2 regions of the Kineococcus halophytocola genome follow, and region 2 is predicted to be linked to the other one. Evidence: predicted binding sites of a transcription regulator. Region 2 holds the regulator's gene; the other holds the start of a gene.
What was found. The regulator HrcA, encoded in region 2, represses chaperone genes, less so after heat shock. The targets are predictions, from matches to a motif close to GNTNGCACTCGGNNNNNCCGAGTGCNANC.

Region 1: groL (chaperonin GroEL) is a predicted target of HrcA. The motif match lies at 1,614-1,642, and genes of this name have one in related genera.

Annotation. Positions count from the first base shown of each region.
Region 1 covers NZ_JBGFTU010000014.1:27,147-31,280, forward strand. Annotated here, with positions in the region: gene AB2L27_RS13020 (uracil-DNA glycosylase) at 1-261, opposite strand, end outside; gene AB2L27_RS13025 (DUF3263 domain-containing protein) at 605-862, shown strand; gene AB2L27_RS13030 (cold-shock protein) at 1,280-1,483, shown strand; gene groL (chaperonin GroEL) at 1,819-3,447, shown strand; gene AB2L27_RS13040 (suppressor of fused domain protein) at 3,565-4,134, opposite strand, start outside.
Region 2 covers NZ_JBGFTU010000005.1:62,056-66,189, reverse strand. Annotated here, with positions in the region: gene AB2L27_RS05500 (DUF4870 domain-containing protein) at 1-237, opposite strand, end outside; gene AB2L27_RS05495 (DUF3097 domain-containing protein) at 260-1,147, opposite strand; gene hrcA (heat-inducible transcriptional repressor HrcA) at 1,274-2,314, shown strand; gene dnaJ (molecular chaperone DnaJ) at 2,378-3,499, shown strand; gene AB2L27_RS05480 (glycoside hydrolase family 3 protein) at 3,650-4,134, shown strand, end outside.

The DNA of each region.
Region 1 (4,134 bases), on a different contig from region 2:
GACCAGGCTGCGCGGCAGCGGCCGCACGTGCGGTTCGACGGCGAAGCTCAGCCCGATCGGGTGCCCGGCGGTGGGGTAGGGGTCCTGGCCCACGAGCAGGACGCGCACCTCCTCGAACGGCTGCCGGAACGCGCGCAGGACGTCCCCGGCCGCGGGCAGCCAGTCCTGCTCGCCCGCCAGCGCGGCGGAGATCGCCTCGAGGTCGGCGCGCACGGGGGCCAGGGCCCGCGCCCAGCCGGGGTCGAGGTCGTCCAGGCCCAGACCGGCCGGGTCCGCGGCCGTGGGCGGGAAGACCTTCGGGACGCGTGGGGCGGCTGGGTCGGCGGGCACGGGTGGGACGCTACCCACGCCCGGCCGGCGGCGCGCGGTCCGCGCCACGCGGGCCGGGGTGGGCGGCGATGTCGGGGGGCGCTCCTAGACTTGCCGCTCGAGCTGCTGGCCGGGGGCTCGGTCGAGAGGGGTGGGGCACGTGGAGCGCTGGGACGCGACGGCACGGATCGAGTCCGAGGCACCCGCGGGGGGCCCGGCGGGTGAGGCCGAGACGCAGGCCGGGGCGCAGGCCGGGGCGCAGGCCGGGGCGCAGGCCGGGGCCGAGGCCGGTCGGCTGCCGGAGGGCCTGACCCGCCGCGACGCGGAGATCCTCGCCTTCGAGCGCCAGTGGTGGAAGTACGCCGGCGCCAAGGAGCAGGCCGTGCGCGAGCTGTTCGACCTGTCCCCGACGCGCTACTACCAGCTCCTGAACGCCCTCATCGACACCCCGGCGGCCCTCGCCCACGACCCGATGCTCGTCAAGCGGCTGCGCCGGATGCGCTCGAGCCGGCAGCGCGCACGCTCGGCCCGCCGTCTGGGCGTGCAGCCCTGAGCGGTCGGGGTCAGCGCTCCCGCCAGCTCGCCGCCCGCCGCGGTGCGCACCGCACGCGCCGGGGTCCGGCCGGGGTGGCCGTGCTCGTCCTGGTGTGGCTGCTGGTCGCCGCCGCGGTCGTCGCCGGTGCCGTCCTGGCGGTGCGCGCCGTGCTGGAACCGTTGCTCGGGGCCGTCGACGGGGTGCTGTGAGGCGTCCGGGCCGTGACCCGTTCGTGAAGACGATGTTCACAGAACCTTGTCCGCGGTGACCCTCGCGCCACTAACCTGGGCCTCGGTCGATCAGTCCGAGGAGCACACCCTCCCGGGGGGCGCGCGTCGGGCCTGGCGCGCGGCCTCGTGGCCGCGGCCAGCGTGAGACCCGTGTCCGGCGAGCGCCGGAGGCGTCTTCCGCTCGCTGCAGCACCAGGAGAAGTCAATGGCTCAGGGCACCGTGAAGTGGTTCAACGCCGAGAAGGGGTACGGCTTCATCACCGTCGACGACGGTGGTGCGGACGTGTTCGTCCACTACTCCGCCATCGTGGCGGACGGCTACCGGTCCCTCGAGGAGGGGCAGCGGGTCGAGTTCGAGGTCGGGCAGGGGCAGAAGGGCCCGCAGGCCGAGAGCGTGCGCTCGCTCTGAGGCCGGGCCGGCCGCCGGTCCGGCAGGACGTCGCGCGGGGCCCGGGGTGGAGTCGACCACCCCGGGCCCTCGTGCGTCCGGGCCGCCCCGCGCGGATCGGTGTCCGCCCTCGGCGGACGGGTGCGCAGGGGTTTGCACTCGGGGTGGGAGAGTGCCAACATTGGCGTTGGCACTCTCGAGTCGAGAGTGACAAGCACTCGACCCGGGAGCGAAGCTCCCCGGCCGGTCCGGTGAGGTCCGCGGGTGCCGGGGGACGTGACCCCGGGGCTGCGGTCCGTCCGTCGCGGGCGCCGTTCCGACCACCCACCGCCCGTCTTCTGGGAGGAACACCAGGCATGAGCAAGATCATCGCCTTCGACGAAGAGGCCCGTCGCGGTCTCGAGCGCGGGATGAACCAGCTCGCCGACGCGGTCAAGGTGACGCTCGGCCCCAAGGGCCGCAACGTCGTGCTGGAGAAGAAGTGGGGCGCCCCCACGATCACCAACGACGGTGTCTCCATCGCCAAGGAGATCGAGCTCGACGACCCCTACGAGAAGATCGGGGCCGAGCTCGTCAAGGAAGTCGCCAAGAAGACGGACGACGTGGCCGGTGACGGCACCACGACCGCGACCGTCCTGGCCCAGGCGCTCGTCCGCGAGGGTCTGCGCAACGTGGCCGCGGGTGCGAACCCGATGGGCCTCAAGCGCGGCATCGAGAAGGCCGTCGAGGCCGTGACCGAGCAGCTGCTCGGCGCCGCCAAGGAGGTCACCACCAAGGAGCAGATCGCGGCCACCGCCGGGATCTCCGCCGGGGACGCCTCCATCGGTGAGCTCATCGCCGAGGCCCTCGACAAGGTGGGCAAGGAAGGCGTCATCACCGTCGAGGAGAGCAACACCTTCGGGCTCGAGCTCGAGCTCACCGAGGGCATGCGCTTCGACAAGGGCTACATCTCGCCCTACTTCGTCACCGACGCCGAGCGTCAGGAGACCGAGCTCGAGGACCCCTACGTCCTCATCCTCAACTCCAAGATCTCCACGGTGAAGGACCTGCTCCCGCTGCTGGAGAAGGTCATGCAGTCGGGCAAGCCGCTCGTCATCGTCGCCGAGGACGTCGAGGGCGAAGCCCTCGCGACGCTCGTCGTCAACAAGATCCGCGGCACCTTCAAGTCCGTCGCCGTCAAGGCCCCGGGCTTCGGCGACCGCCGCAAGGCCATGCTCGGCGACATCGCCATCCTCACCGGTGGCCAGGTCATCTCCGAGGAGGTCGGCCTCAAGCTCGACACCGCGGACCTCGACCTGCTGGGCCGCGCCCGCAAGGTCGTCGTCACCAAGGACGAGACCACGATCGTCGAGGGTGCCGGCGACGCCGACGCCATCGCCGGCCGCGTGGGCCAGATCCGCGCCGAGATCGAGCGCAGCGACTCCGACTACGACCGCGAGAAGCTCCAGGAGCGTCTGGCGAAGCTGGCCGGCGGCGTGGCCGTCATCAAGGCCGGTGCGGCGACCGAGGTCGAGCTGAAGGAGCGCAAGCACCGCATCGAGGACGCCGTCCGCAACGCGAAGGCCGCCGTCGAGGAGGGCATCGTCGCCGGTGGTGGCGTGGCCCTCATCCAGGCCGGCACCGCGGCGTTCGAGAAGCTCGACCTCGCCGGTGACGAGGCCACGGGCGCGAACATCGTCAAGGTCGCCGTCGAGGCCCCGCTCAAGCAGATCGCGATCAACGCCGGTCTCGAGGGTGGCGTCGTGGCGGAGAAGGTCCGCAACCTGCCCACCGGTCACGGCCTGAACGCCGCCACCGGCGAGTACGTGGACCTGCTCGGCGCGGGCATCAACGACCCGGTCAAGGTGACGCGCTCGGCGCTGCAGAACGCCGCCTCCATCGCGGCGCTGTTCCTCACCACCGAGGCCGTCATCGCCGACAAGCCGGAGAAGGCCGCTGCGGCCCCCGCCGGTGGCGACGGCGGCATGGGCGGCATGGACTTCTGAGTCACCGACTCGGGTCCAGCACCCCGTAGCACCAGCACCACCCGCGAGGGCGGTCTCCCGTTCGGGAGGCCGCCCTCGTGGCGTTCCCGGCCCCGGTCCCGCGGAGACGGGGTTCGTTCAGACGACGGCGTCGCGGTCCACGTCGTAGAACGGCACCTCGGCCGCCTCGAACCGCTCCTCCAGCGCGTCCAGCCCGTGCTGCAGCAGGAACCGGCGTTCGCTCTCGTGCACGGGGACGGCCTGCAACCAGTGCACGTCGACGCCCGGTTCCAGCCGGTAGCGCGCCAGGCGCGGGAAGGTCCCCGGGGCGGTGAACAGCAGGTGCTCGGTGCGGCCGCCGAGCAGGTCGGCGACGATCCCGGGGAACACCGTCGAGGGCGACAGCGGCCACGGTTCCCCGAGCGCGGCGAAGGCCGAGGCCACCAGCAGACCCGTGGCGAGCCGGTCCTCCACCCCCTCCAGCACGGTCACGAGCTCGACGCGCACGTCGGTGCTCCCCACCAGGTTGGGGCAGCGGTGCATCGTCAGTGTGGAGACCGACGTGAACCCCGGCGAGGGGGCGTCCAGGGCCGTCAGCACGTCCAGGGACAGCGTCTCGTCGCGGCTGAGGAACTCCTCGATCTCCGGGCGGCCGTCCGGCAGCAGCTGCTCGCCGACGAACCGGGCCATCCGCACCTCGGCGTCGGA
Region 2 (4,134 bases):
CAGTTCGTAGACGATGAGCGAGATCGTCATGTTCAGCGCCTCGGCGCTGTGCCCGCGCACGAAACCGCTGCGGTCCTTGAAGACCAGGAAGACGATGAGCGGGCCGAGGAACGGCAACCCGACGAACGTCGCGGCGATCGCGGACAGGTGCCCGAACATCCCCCACATCCGCTCGTCGGACGGCGGCATCGGCACGGGGGCGTACGGCGGCTGCTGGGGGTACGGCGGTTGGCTCACGAGGTCGATCCTCCCGGTTCGTTCAGCGGTCCGCCAGGTCGGCGGTGACGAAGTCGACGAGTTCCTCCACCCGGCCCAGCAGGGCCGGTTCGAGGTCGGCGTAGGTGCGGACCGTGCCCAGGATCTTCTTCCACCCGTGGGCGACGTCGGCCTGCGTGGCGTGCGGCCAGCCCAGCTCGGCGAGGATGCCGTGCTTCCAGTCCTGACCCTTGGGGATGGTGGGCCAGGTCGTCCAGCCCAGCCGCTGCGGGCGGACCGACTGCCAGACGTCGATGAACGGGTGCCCCAGGACGAGGACGTGCGGGCTGGTGGCGACCTTCGCGACGATGCGCGACTCCTTCGACCCCGGCACGAGGTGGTCGACGAGGACGCCGATGCGCCGCCCGGGGCGGGGGCCGAAGGCGCGGATGGCGGCGTCGAGGTCGTCGACGCCGTCGAGCATCTCGACCACGACGCCCTCGACGCGCAGGTCGTCGCCCCACACCTTCTCCACGAGCTCGGCGTCGTGGCGGCCCTCGACGAGGATCCGGGAGGCGCGCGCGGTGCGGGCGGCCGCCCCGGTGACGGCGACCGAGCCGCTGGCGGTACGGGCCGGGCGGGCCGGGCCGGCGCTCGTGGGCGCGACGAGGCGGACCGGCTGGCCCTCGACCCAGAACCCCGGGCCGAGGGGGAAGGTGCGGGTGCGTCCCTTGGCGTCCTCCAGGACGACGACGTGGACGCCGCCGCTCTTCTCCACCCGCACCACGGCGCCGACCCAGCCGGTGTCGACGTCCTCGACGACCAGGCCGCGCACGGCCGGCTCGTCGCGGTGCACGGGCCGGGGGCGGGTGCGGGCGTGCGGGTCCGAGGACAGCACGTCGGTGCCGTACCGGTCGTGGGAGCGGCCGTCGGTGCGGGGCGTGGGGCTCACCCGCGGCACGCTAACGAGCGATCCGTGCCGCGGGGTGGAGGCGCGGCCGGGACGCACGTCCTAGACTTGGCACTCACGCGCCAGGAGTGCCAACGTGCGTGCCGGAGCCGAGCACGGGAGGGGTGGATGAGCGACGACCGCAGGCTCGCGGTGCTGCGGGCCATCGTGGAAGACTACGTCTCCAGCCACGAACCCGTCGGGTCCAAGGCGCTGGTCGAGCGCCACCAGCTCGGGGTGTCCCCGGCCACGATCCGCAACGACATGGCCGTGCTGGAGGACGAGGGGTACATCACCCAGCCGCACACCAGCGCCGGGCGCATCCCCACGGACAAGGGCTACCGCCTCTTCGTCGACCGCCTCGCCAACGTCAAACCCATGACGCCGGCCGAGAAGCGCGCCATCGAGACGTTCCTGCACGGGGCCGACGACCTCGACGACGTCGTGGACCGGACCGTGCGGCTGCTGGCCTCGCTGACGCGCCAGGCCGCCGTCGTGCAGTACCCCTCGCTCTCGCGCGCCAGCGTGCGCCACGTCGAGCTCGTCGGCGTCGGCGGGCGCAGCGCCCTGCTGGTCCTCATCACCGACTCCGGCCGCGTCGAGCAGCGCGTCCTGGACGTCCGCTCGGCCGTCGACGTCGAGACGCTCGGGGTCTCCCTGGCCGCCCTGCGCACGCGGGTCAACGCCTCCGTCGCGGGCAAGCGGCTGCGCGAGGCCCGCGACGCGCTGACCGACCTCGTCCAGCAGACACCGCCGGCCGACATCGCCATCGCCGCGGAGGTGGCCGCCTCCCTGGGGGACTGCCTGACGGCCTCCCTGGAGGAGCGCGTGGTCATCGCGGGCACGTCGAACCTGGTCAAGTCCGGGGCGGACCTGTCGCTGTCGCTGGGCAGCGTCCTGGAGGCCCTGGAGGAGCACGTCGTCCTGCTGCGGCTCGTGCAGGAGCTGGCCGAGGAGGACCTCGGCGAGCGCGGGGGCCTCAGCGTCCGGATCGGCGCGGAGAACCTGCACCTGGGCCTGGACGGGACCTCCGTGGTCACCACCGGCTACGGCGGCGAGGCGGTCCTGGCCCGCCTCGGCGTCCTGGGCCCCACGCGCATGGACTACCCGACGACCATGGCCGCGGTGCGAGCGGTCTCGCGCTACGTCTCGCGGATCCTCGCCTCGTGAACCGGCGGCGGACCCTCCAGTGACCAGCACCCGGAAGAGAACCGACAGGAGAACCCCGACCTCGTGAGCGACTACTACGACGTCCTGGGCGTCTCCCGCGACGCCTCCACGGAGGACATCAAGCGCGCGTACCGCAAGCTCGCGCGCAAGCTGCACCCCGACGTCAACCCCGACGCGGGGGAGCAGTTCAAGGAGGTCTCCCAGGCCTACGAGACGCTGTCCAACCCCGACAAGCGCTCGGCCTACGACCGGGGCGGGTCCGTGCCCGGCGGTGCGGGTGCCGGCTTCGGGGCCGGGTTCGGCTTCTCGGACATCATGGACGCGTTCTTCGGCCAGGGCGGCGGGGGCGGTCGCGGTCCCGGCCCGGCCAGCCGCACCCAGCGCGGCCAGGACGCCCTCATCCGCGTCGACGTCGACCTCGCCGAGGCGGCCTTCGGCGGCGAGCGCTCCATCCAGGTCGACACCGCGATCCTGTGCCCGACGTGCAAGGGGTCCTGCTGCCAGCCCGGCACCAGCCCCGCCACCTGCGACATCTGCCACGGGCAGGGCTCGGTCCAGCGCGTCGTCCGCTCCCTGCTCGGGCAGGTCATGACGCAGCAGCCGTGCCCGACGTGCCGCGGGTTCGGCACCGTGCTGCCCTCGCCGTGCCTGGAGTGCTCCGGGGAGGGCCGCGTCCGCGCCCGTCGCCCCCTGACCATCCGGGTCCCCGCCGGCGTCGACACCGGCACCCGTATCCAGCTCGCCTCCCAGGGCGAGGTCGGCACGGCCGGTGGTCCTCCCGGGGACCTGTACGTGGAGATCCACGAGCGCCCGCACCCGGTGTTCTCCCGTTCCGGGGACGACCTGCTGTGCACGTTGCAGGTGCCGATGACCGCCGCCGCGCTCGGGGCGAGCATCCCGCTGGAGACCCTCGACGGCGACGAGGAGGTCGACGTCCGTCCCGGCGCCCAGGCCGGGGAGGTCGTGACCTTGAAGCAGAAGGGCGCCGAGCACCTGCGCGCCCAGGGCCGCGGCGACCTGCTCATCACCCTGGAGGTCCTCACCCCGCGCGACCTCGACGAGGAGCAGGAGGAGCTGCTGCGCCGCCTGGCCGAGCTGCGCGGGGAGGTCCGGCCCGCCGGGAAGCTGTCCGAGACGCACCAGGGCGTCTTCTCCAAGCTGCGCGACCGGTTCTCCGGGCGCTGAGGCGCCCCGCACCGGGTGACCGGGGTGACCGGGCGGTGACCGGTCACCCCGGTCACCGCCCGGTTCCCGCGGCGGTGGGGGCCCCGGGTACGGTGCCCGTGCTCCGGCGGTGCCGTCGGGGGACGACACCGCCCGGCCCGGAGGAGAACCATGGACCCCCACCCCCCGGCCCCGGGACCCCCCGCGCAGCCGGTGCTGTCCACCCGTGACGTGCAGGTCCTGCACGTCGACGGACTGCGGTTCCGCGACCTCGACCGCGACGGCCGGCTCGCCCCCTTCGAGGACTGGCGGCTGACCCCCCAGCAGCGCGCCGACGACCTGCTCGCCCGCCTCGACCTCGCCCAGCGCGCCGGCCTGCTCGTCCACGGCAGCCTCACCACCGCCGGCACCACCTACGACGTCGCCGCCACCGCCCGCGACATCGCCGAGCGGCACGTCACCACGTTCATCACGCGCCTGTCGGCCGAGCCGCAGCAGATCGCCGAGGCCAACAACCTCGTGCAGCTCATCGCCGAGCAGCAGCCGTTCGCGATCCCCGTGCTGATCTCCAGCGACCCCCGCAACGGCTTCTCCGAGGTCGAGGGCCAGACCGTGGCCGGCAGGGGCACCACCTCCCTGCCGAACCCGACCGGTCT